2 regions of the Streptomyces sp. NPDC096132 genome follow, and region 2 is predicted to be linked to the other one. Evidence: riboswitches for the same ligand, from Rfam matches in the RefSeq annotation. Region 2 holds a riboswitch; the other holds the start of a gene.
What was found. A riboswitch is a leader RNA that binds a small molecule or an ion and turns the genes downstream of it on or off. The one in region 2 is predicted to bind cyclic di-AMP.
Positions count from the first base shown of each region.

Region 1: it holds a riboswitch for cyclic di-AMP, as region 2 does, so the genes downstream of both, ACIRF9_RS14200 (NlpC/P60 family protein) here and ACIRF9_RS37410 (C40 family peptidase) in region 2, are expected to answer to the same signal.

Region 1 covers NZ_JBIWGA010000005.1:226,719-231,883, reverse strand. The annotation lists gene pcrA (DNA helicase PcrA) at 1-1,841, opposite strand, end outside; cyclic di-AMP (ydaO/yuaA leader) riboswitch at 2,075-2,248, shown strand; gene ACIRF9_RS14200 (NlpC/P60 family protein) at 2,256-3,404, shown strand; gene ACIRF9_RS14195 (tellurite resistance/C4-dicarboxylate transporter family protein) at 3,554-4,597, shown strand; gene ACIRF9_RS14190 (hypothetical protein) at 4,575-4,928, opposite strand.
Region 2 covers NZ_JBIWGA010000021.1:14,519-19,683, reverse strand. The annotation lists gene bioB (biotin synthase BioB) at 1-327, opposite strand, end outside; gene ACIRF9_RS37430 (8-amino-7-oxononanoate synthase) at 476-1,603, shown strand; gene ACIRF9_RS37425 (DUF397 domain-containing protein) at 1,678-1,911, opposite strand; gene ACIRF9_RS37420 (helix-turn-helix domain-containing protein) at 1,921-2,781, opposite strand; gene ACIRF9_RS37415 (ATP-binding protein) at 2,995-3,474, shown strand; gene ACIRF9_RS37410 (C40 family peptidase) at 3,519-3,992, opposite strand; cyclic di-AMP (ydaO/yuaA leader) riboswitch at 3,996-4,198, opposite strand; gene ACIRF9_RS37405 (hypothetical protein) at 4,548-4,856, opposite strand; gene ACIRF9_RS37400 (ATP-dependent Clp protease proteolytic subunit) at 4,864-5,165, opposite strand, start outside.

The DNA of each region.
Region 1 (5,165 bases), on a different contig from region 2:
CCGACGGGGGCCGCACCCTCTCCCTCGCCGGCCTCCTGCTCGAACTCCAGTGCCACGGCGGCGAGTTCCTGGAGGTTCTCGATACGGGTCTCGTCCTGCGGGTCGGTGGAGGCCTGCAACTCGGCGAGGTAGCCGGTGCGTTCCAGCACGGCCTCCAGGACGGTCGCGGGGCCTGCGCCGGACTCGACGATCGTACGGAGCTCCTCCATCAGGGCGTTGAACCGCTTCACGGCGTTCGTCGACCGCGCGGCCATGCCGTACGCCTCGTCGACGCGCTTCAGCGCCTGCGGGAAGCTGATCTTCTCCCGCTGGGAGAGGGCGTCGATCATCGCCTCCGCGCGGTCGCCGATGCCGCGCTTGGGGACGTTGAGGATGCGGCGCAGCGGGACGGAGTCCTCCGGGTTGGCGATGACCCGCAGGTAGGCCAGGACGTCCCGGACCTCCTTGCGCTCGTAGAAGCGGACGCCGCCGACGACCTTGTAGGGCAGGCCGACGCGGATGAAGACCTCTTCGAAGACACGGGACTGGGCGTTGGTGCGGTAGAAGACGGCGACGTCACCGGCCTTCGCGTCGCTCGCGTCGGTCAGTCGGTCTATCTCGTCGGCGACGAACTGGGCCTCGTCGTGCTCGGTGTCGGCGACATAGCCGGTGATGCGCGCGCCCGCGCCCGCGTTGGTCCACAGGTTCTTGGGGCGGCGGGACTCGTTGCGCTCGATGACCGCGTTGGCGGCGGAGAGGATCGTCTGCGTGGAGCGGTAGTTCTGCTCGAGCAGGATCGTCGTCGCGTCCGGGTAGTCCTCCTCGAACTGGAGGATGTTGCGGATCGTCGCGCCCCGGAAGGCGTAGATCGACTGGTCGGCGTCACCCACGACGCACAGCTCGGCGGGCGGCACGTCGTACTCGCTGGGGGGTACGTCGACCGGGTGCTCAAAGGTGCCGACCAGCTCCCTGACCAGGGCGTACTGGGCGTGGTTGGTGTCCTGGTACTCGTCGACGAGGACATGACGGAAGCGGCGGCGGTAGTGCTCGGCGACGTCCGGGAACGCGCGCAGCAGGTTGACCGTCGTCATGATCAGGTCGTCGAAGTCGAGGGCGTTCGCCTCGCGCAGCCGGGACTGGTACATCGCGTAGGCCTGGGCGAGGGTCTTCTCGAAGCCGTCGGCGGCCTGGGCGGCGAAGTCCTCCTCGTCGATCAGCTCGTTCTTCAGGTTGCTGATCTTGGCGCTGAAGGACTTCGGCGGGAAGCGCTTGGGGTCGAGGTCCAGGTCGCGGCAGACCAGGGCCATCAGGCGCTTGGAGTCGGCGGCGTCGTAGATCGAGAAGGAGGACGTGAAGCCCAGCTTCTTGCTCTCGCGGCGCAGGATGCGCACGCACGCGCTGTGGAAGGTCATCACCCACATCGCGTTGGCGCGCGGGCCGACGAGCTGCTCGACGCGCTCCTTCATCTCGCCCGCGGCCTTGTTGGTGAAGGTGATCGCGAGGATCTGGCCCGGATGCACGTTCCGCTCGGCGAGGAGGTGGGCGATGCGGTGGGTGAGCACGCGGGTCTTGCCGGAGCCGGCGCCGGCGACGATGAGCAGGGGGGTACCGGCGTGGACGACGGCCGCGCGCTGGTTGTCGTTGAGCCCCTCCAGGAGCGCCGCCGCGTCGATCGCCGGGCGCGGGGCGCCGTCGCGGTAGTAGGCATCGCGGTCCGGGGGCACGTCGAACTTCCCGCCGAACAGATCGTCCGGAACCGACTCCGGAGCGTGATCGTCCTCGGGCGGCGGCGGGGGCTCCTCGTCGTGGCCGCGAGGGCCCTGGAGGTCCGCCAGGAAGCTGTCGTCAAAGAGGCTGCTCATCGCTCTCCGAGTCTAGGGTGCCCCACTGACAACGCGGAGCCGTCCCGGGAAACATGCCCACCCTCACCTTCCGAGGCGGCCGTATCACAGCATGTGATCCCATGGATGAGCTTTGCTCAAGGTAACGAAAATGTATCGGGCATATCGCCCATCAACCTTCACAGGGGCCACACGAGTTGGCTACCGTGCCGGGCAGGCCTCCACGGATCCCCACCGGCGAACCTCGCCGGGCCGCGCGGCCTCCGCCGAGTCCGGTGCGCCCTTGTGCGGCAGCCGGAGCCGGGGACCCACCGATTCCCCGGGGTGAATCGGCCCGACCGCCCAGTGGGGCAGGGCCGTAGGGCGCCCTTCCGAACCATCCGCCCGAACCCGACAGCTAACCCGGTAGGCGGACGATGGAAGGAGTCGCCTCCCTTGGCGTCGCAGCACCGCAAGCCGCGCTTCCCGGGCACCCGCGTGGCAGGCATACGCACGCCCGCCCTCGCCACCGCCGCCCTCACGTCCGTGGCCCTGCTCTCCCAGTCGGCCAACGCCGCCCCCGCCGACGACGGCAAGCCGAGCCTGGAGGAGGTCGAGAAGAAGGTCGACGACCTCTACCGCCAGGCGGAGTCGGCGACCGAGAAGTACAACGCCGCCAAGGAGAAGACGACCAAGCAGCGCAAGCGCGTCGACACGCTCCTCGACGACGTCGCCCAGCGCACCCAGAAGCTCAACGAGGCACGGGAGGAGCTGGGTTCCTTCGCCGCGGCCCAGTACCGCACCGGCGCCTCCGCCCCCGACACGGCGACCTTCCTGCTGGCCGACTCCCCGCAGGACTACTTCGACCAGACGCAGCTGATGAGCCGGCTGACCGACCGCCAGAAGGGCGCGGTCGACGACTACTTCACCGAGCAGTCGGCGACGATGAAGAAGCGGCAGGAGGCCACCGAGAGCCTCTCGGCGCTCACCGACACGCAGAGCGATCTGAAGACCGCCAAGGCCACGGTCCAGCAGAAGCTCGGCGACGCGCGCGAGCTGCTGTCGCAGCTGACGGCCCAGGAGAAGGCGCGGCTGGCGGCGATCGAGAAGCGGAAGCAGGAGGAGGCCGCGCGCAAGGCGGCGGAGCTCGCCCAGCAGCAGGCCGCCGAAGCGGCCGCCCAGCAGCAGAGCGCCGACACCTCCGAGACGACCGGCTCCTCGTCGTCCGGCACGGACTCGTCGTACGCCACCAAGGCCGAGAAGGCGCTCGCCTTCGCCCGCGCGCAGATCGGCAAGCCGTACGTCTGGGGCGCCACCGGCCCCGACTCCTACGACTGCTCCGGCCTCACCCAGGCCGCCTGGAAGGCCGCGGGCGTCACCCTCCCGCGCACCACCTACGACCAGGTGAACGCCGGCACCACCGCCTCCCTCGCCGACGCCCAGCCCGGCGACCTGGTCTTCTTCTACGACGACGTCAGCCACGTCGGCATCTACATCGGCAACGGCATGATGATCCACGCCCCGAAGCCGGGCGCGTACGTCCGCGAGGAGTCGATCTACTACGACGGAGAGTCGGGCATCCACAGCGTGGTTCGCCCGGCCTGAGGCAGTCACAGCGGCAGGCGTACCGCGGCCAGACCGAGGCACGCGCGCGTGAGGCGTTTTGTGCGACTACGCGCGCGTGCGCCGTTTTTTGCAGCCACGCGCGCGTGTGCCCCCGCGCAAGCCGCTCCGCACTCCTTAGCATCGGCCCCATGCCCGGCTCCTCCTCCCTTCGCGCCTGGTGGGCGCAGCGTCCGCCGGCGGCCGGGGCCGCCGTTCTGGCGACCGGCATCCTGTCCGTCGGACTGCACCTGGCGGGATACGAGACGTTGTCCCGCGTCGCGCTGGCGCTGGCCGGCGCCGCCTGGGTGGCGCTGGGCGCGGACTTCGTCGTACGCCTGGTGCGGGAGCGCGAGCGGTGGCTCGCGGAGGCGGGCACGCCGGCCGGACTGACCGCCGTGGCCGCCACGACCGTCCTCGGCACACGGGTCTCGGCGCTCGGCTGGCAGTCCCTCGCGTGGGCGTCGCTGGCCCTGTCGGCCGTGCTGTGGCCGGTGCTGCTGACGGGCGTCGCACGGCAGGTCGTACGGCATCTCGCGGGGCACCGGGGACGGCGGATGCCCGGGGACGTGTTCCTGTGCTGTGTGGCCACCCAGGGGCTCGCGGTGCTGGGCGCGACGCTCGCCAAGGCGGAGGCGATGACGTGGCCGGCGTACACGGCGCTGGCGCTGTTCTGGCTGGGGCTGGTGCTCTACGTGCTGATGCTGGCCCTGTTCGACTGGCGGCAGGTGACCGAGGGCGCCGGCGACCAGTGGATCGCGGGCGGGGCACTCGCCGTCTCGGCGTTCGCGGGGGCGAGGCTCATCGCCGCCGACCGCGGGGAGCTGTATCTGTGGAACGCCGACGACAGGGGCGCCCTGCGCGCGATGACCGTCGCGCTGCTCGTGCTCTCGCTGTGCTGGTACGCCGTACTGCTCGCCGCCGAGGTGTTCCGGCCGCGCCTGCGCTACGACGTCCGGCGATGGGCGACGGTGTTCCCGATGGGGGTGACGGCGGCGGCGATGCTCTCCGTCGCCGCGGCCGTCCGCATCCCGGGCCTCAAGGGGCCCGGGGAGGTGCTGCTGTGGGTCGCGGTGGCCGCGTGGCTGGCCGTCGCCGTGGCGGCGCTGGCCATGGTCCGCCGGTCCGTGACGGCCTCCGGGTTCCCCGGCTCCCCGGGATCCACCCGGTCCGTCAGGTCCAGAGGACCGCGATGAAGATGTTCGCCACGGTCAGCAGGCCGACCAGGCCGAACAGCGACTTGTCCACCTTCTCGTCGTCCCGCTTCACATAGACCAGGCCGAGGATCACGATCAGCAGCGCCAGCTTCACACCGATCTTGATGTTGTTGACGGGCTGGTCGTCGGCCTGATTGAGGCCGACCAGGATCACGCCCGTGACCAGCATCGTCGCCGCGCCGTGCAGCATGGCGGGGACGAAGCGGGCCGTGCCCTGGCCCATCGCCTTCATCTGTGTGAGGAAGCCGCCCAGGAGCGCGGCGATGCCGATGATGTGCAGGCCGACGAAAAGATGGATGAGTACGTCCATGAGGCCGGATGCTAATCAGCCGTGCCCGTGCCCCCCACACCGGCCCTCCCCATGTGACCTGGCTTGCATATATGCGTCCCATAGCAGCCTGCCGCGCCGAGGTGTCCCGGAATCGCCGCATCGGTCACCGCTCCGCGCGAAGCCGACGCCCCCGACCCGGCTCCCTCGACAGAAACGATCACCTGCCGGTCCACTCGCGCCATTTCCATACATCGCGTTACCAACCCGACACAGACG
Region 2 (5,165 bases):
ACACACCCGCTTGGCCCCGCCCGCGAGCCCGGCCGCGGCCGCCTCGGACGCCTCGTCGGGCTTGAGCCAGGTGTACTTCAGGATCCCGGCGGTGGAGCCGAGCCGCTGCGAGCAGTACGAGCAGTCCTCGGGGCACAGCCCCGACTTGAGGTTGACGAGGTAGTTGAGTTTCACCCGTCGGCCGAACCAGTGCCGGCGCACCTTCCCGGCCGCGGCCACCACGTCCAGCACGTCGTCGTCGGAAGTGGCGAGGACGGCCAGCGCTTCCTCGCGGGTCGGCAGCTCGCGCCGAAGCCCCTTGTCCACCAGCGTGTTCAGCAGGTCCATGAGAGCCGATCCTGTCCTACCGACCCGCCTCGGGCCAAGGTAGGGATCACACAACACACCCGGTTCGACGTGTGGGTATTGCCACACCGTGGGTAGCGATTGCTGCCGCTAGTGTCTGTCCGCTACCTACAAAAGCACCGGAGGACCCATGGCGTTCGGCTGGATCGACGAACAGGCGGAACTGCGCCGCCGGGCCGGACTCGTACGGACGCTGCGCCCCCGCCCGTCCGACTCTCCGCTGCTCGATCTCGCGAGCAACGACTACCTGGGCCTGTCCCGGCACCCGGAGATCACGGAGGGCGCCGCGGCGGCCGCGCGGACCTGGGGCGGCGGCGCGACCGGCTCGCGGCTGGTCACCGGCACCACCGAACTGCACACCGAGCTCGAGCGCGAGCTCGCCGACTTCTGCGGGGTGGAGGCGGCCCTGGTCTTCTCCTCGGGGTACGCCGCCAACCTCGCCGCGGTCACCGCGCTGGCCCCGCACGGCTCCCTGATCGTCTCCGACGCGGGCAACCACGCCTCGCTCATCGACGGCTGCCGGCTGGCCCGGGGCACCACCCAGGTCGTCGCGCACGCCGACCTGGACGCCGTGCGCAAGGCCCTCGGCACGCACGACGGCCCGGCCGTGGCGGTCTCCGACACGGTCTTCTCGGTCGACGGCGACGCCGCCCCGCTGGCCGGACTCGCGGCCGCCTGCCGGGAGCACGGCGCCGGGCTCGTGGTGGACGACGCCCATGGGCTGGGTGTGCTCGGCGACGGCGGGCGCGGTGCCCCGTACGCGGCGGGTCTCGCGGGCGCCGAGGACGTCGTCGTCACGGTGACGCTGTCGAAGTCGCTCGGCAGCCAGGGCGGGGCCGTGCTGGGTCCCGCGCGCGTGATCGACCATCTGGTCAACGCGGCCCGGACGTTCATCTTCGACACCGGACTGGCCCCGGCGGCGGCGGGCGCGGCACTGGCCGCGCTGAGGCTGCTGCGCAGGGAGCCGCAGCGGGCGGCGCGCGCGCGTGCGGTGGCGGCCGAGCTGCACTCCCGGCTGACGGCCGAGGGCCTGGAAGCGGTACGTCCGGACGCCGCGGTCGTCTCCGTGCGTGCGCCGTCCCCGGAGGGGGCCGTGCGATGGGCGGCGGACTGCCGGTCGGCAGGGCTGGCCGTGGGCTGCTTCCGTCCTCCCTCCGTGCCCGACGGCATCTCGCGCCTCAGGCTGACCGCCCGCGCGGACCTCTCCGGGGCCGAGCTGGAACGCGCTGTACGGGTGATCGGGGAGACACGACCATGAGTCGGCGTGACACGGCCGTGGGTCGCCCCTGATGGCGGATGACGGTGATCAGGCGACGGTGTTCGACGCCGTGGTCAGCGGAACGCGGCCGTGAATCCCGACCAGCTCTCGGGGGAGAAGAGCAGGGCGGGCCCGGACGGGTCCTTGGAGTCGCGTACGGCGAGCAGCCCGGCCCAGGGCCCGGAGGCCGGCCGGGCCGTTTCCACGCAGTTGTTCGCTCCCGTGCTGTAGCTGCTGCGCAGCCACCGCACCTCCGGGAGAGCGTGGGGATCGGTGCTGCGGGGTACGTTCCGAGGCAGTGCAGACATGGTGCCTCCCTACGCGCCGTCAGCTATCGCGGCGATGTATTCCAGTGTTTCCTCGGGCGAAAGGGCATGGGCCCGAAGGGCGTTGAAGGCCTCGGTGTAGGCCTCGAGGTCTTCTTTCCGTTCGAGATAGAGGCTACTCGTCAAGTGGTCGAGAACAACCACGTCCAGATCGGAACCGCTCGAAAATGAGAAGATAACGAAAGGGCCGGTCACTCCGATATGGGCGCCGGCCGCGAACGGCAGGACCTGCAAGCGCACTTGGGGCAGCCGGGCCGCCTCCGTCAGCCGAAGAAGCTGACGGGCCATGACCTCGGGGCCGCCCACCTCCCGCCGCAGCACCGCCTCGTCCAGCACCGCGCTCAGCCGCAGCGGCGGCTGCCTGCGCAGGACGTCCTGGCGGGCGATCCGCACCTCCACCAGCGTGTCCAGCTGGTCCTCGTCCGCGCCCTCCACCGCCGCCCGGGTCACGGCGCGCGCGTACTCGGGCGTCTGCAGCAGTCCCGGGACCACGGTCGTCTCCAGCGTGCGCATCGCTCCGGCCTGCGACTCCAGGCTGATGAAGTCCCGGTAGGCGGCCGGCAGGACCCCGCGGTAGGCGTGCCACCAGTGGTCCCGGCCGCCGCTCTCCTCCGAGCCGGCCAACGCCAGCATCAGCTCCCGCAGTTGCGGGTCGGTCACCCCGTAGGCGTCGAGAAGTAACCGTACATCGGCCGGTTTCGTACCACTGGTGCCGGTCTCGATGCGGCTCACCTTGGACTGGTGCCAGCCGACGAGCCGGGCCGCCTCACCGCTGGTGAGCCCCGCCCGGGCGCGCAGACTGCGCAGTTCGGCGCCCAGCTTCCGGCGGCGCACCGCGGGACCGTGCTGCATGGGCTCCTCCTTACTCCTCGGGGGCCGTCCAAAAACGCTCTGCCGTGGCAGAGTTCACCGCATTGGGCGACAGATATATGCATATCTTGGTGGATCGCCACCCGTGACCGGCGCGGTAATGGCAGTCTGGCGAAGAAGCACCAGTCCGGGACCGTACTCGAACCATCCGCAGCGTGTCGGACTCCGGTCCCGTGGGAAAGGGACGAGGTCGCCATGGCAGACCATCTGGAAGCATCCGTCACTCTGCCGAGCGATCCCGCCTCGGTCTCCACGGCCCGCGGCTTCGTGGCCGGCACCCTCGTCGAATGGGGTCTGCCGGCGGACAGCGAGGCGGCCGACACCATCCGGCTGATCGTTTCCGAACTCGCCACCAACGCCGTACAGCACACCTTCGGGCAGTCACCCACCTTCACGGTGTCCCTGGTCCTCGACCGTGACGAACGCCTGCTGATCGGCGTCACCGACAGCCACCCGCGCTTCCCCAAACGACTGCCGGCCGCCGTCCAGCAGGACAACGGCCGAGGCCTGGTGATCATTCGCTGGCTGACCGCCGAGTACGGCGGCAAGCTCAGAGTCCGCCCCACGCGCGAGGGCGGCAAGACGGTCACGGTCGAGCTGCCGTGGACCGTCCCGGCGGAGCCGGTGGCCGGGGCCCTGACCACCCCACCGGCGGGAGAGCTCCCGGGCCGGTGACGACGCGTCAGGGACGCCGTCACCGCCCGGGAGGACAACGGGGGTCAGCGGACCCGGCCGTACCAGACGCTCTTGGTCCAGATCTTCTGCAGCTTCACCACGTCACCGGTCTTCGGCGAGTGCCAGATCTTGCCCTTACCCGCGTAGATCCCGACGTGGTACACGTACGACCCCGAGTGGAAGAACACGAGGTCGCCGGCCTTGCGGTTGGAGGCCGAGATGTGGCGGGTCTTGTTGTACTGCTGCGCCGCCGTACGCGGCAGGGTCTTGCCCGCCTTCTTGTACGAGTACAGCGTGAGACCCGAGCAGTCGAACCTCTTCGGTCCGGTGGCCCCGTACTTGTACGGGGAGCCCTTCTTGGAGGCCGCGACCTGAAGTGCCTTCGTCGCCGGGGTGGCGGCCGCCGCGTCGGAGGCGACCCCGGGGATCACGATCGAGCCGCCCACGGCGGCGATGGCGAAGGCCGAGGCCGTACCGGCCCGGGCCATGAGCGACGGGACACGATTGAGCGCAGTCATGCGCAACCCTTCGTCAACCGCCTGTGAAGGATGACCTGTCGGATTCGGGCTGACAAAGGTGCCCGGCCGCTCGCGCGGCTTCACCCCAAGGGCTGCTCGACCCGGTCATGGCGTGACCGTTCCGGCGACCCGTCGTGCTTGGGTCCTCCACTCCTGCCGATGCACTTCTGTCGACCGGTCAATCCGGGCAGCGGCAGGACTCGGCGTCCGCCCGGACCGCCCCGCCGCTTGTGGCGGGGACTTGTCGTCAGACACGGATCTTGACTCACCGTTGACCAAAAATCCCAACGCAACCGGGGATTTGTGGGGTTACTCACCACTCACCCGTTCGGGTGGACACCCTGATGGGCGATCAGGAGTCAAGGGTGCCAAAGACCCCCCGACCTGCGCCGCTACCCCTTGAGCCGCCCCGGGAAACGGCGCCTTCGGCACAATGCGCGCGCTCGCAAAAGGAGCCGCCGCTCCGCCGAACGGGGGTAACCCGTCTGGTGCGTTTCAACTCCGGCCCGGACGTCGCGTTCGTGACGCGGGCGCTCAGGGCCGGACGACCGTGGGTCAACTGTCGGAGAGCGGAGGCACCGTGACGCGCGCCGTACGGCGCTCCCCGTCCAGCACGCGCAGCGCCCGCGCGAGGGTCGGCGCGTGCAGCTCGCTCTCGCCCCGCTGGTGCATCAGCGTCAGCGCGTCGCGCAGCTCCGCCGCCCTCGCCACCAGCGCCTGGGCGGCCCTCAGCCCGCGGTACGTGTCCCCGTGATGCGCGGGGTTGATCCGCCCGAGCAGGTCCACCACGTCCAGATAACGGTCGATCAGCTCGGCCTCGGCGCGGGTGAGCGCGGGCAGCGGCGGCAGCTCGGGAGGCAGCATCGGCGGCTCACCGCCCACCGCGTCCGCCGGACAGGTCCCGGCGGCTGGGGACGACCCCGTCGATCAGGCCGTACTCCACGGCCCCGGGCGCCGTCAGGATCAGGTCGCGCTCGATGTCCGCGGTCACCTGTCCGGGGCTGCGGCCGGTGTGCCGTACGAGCATCTCCTCCAGCAGGTCCCGGGTGCGGGCCAGCTCATCGGCCTGGATGGCCAGGTCGCTGGCCTGCCCCTCGACCGGTTCGGGCAGCGCCGGCTGCTGGATCACCATCCGGGCGCCCGGCAGCGCGAACCGCTTGCCGGGGGCGCCCG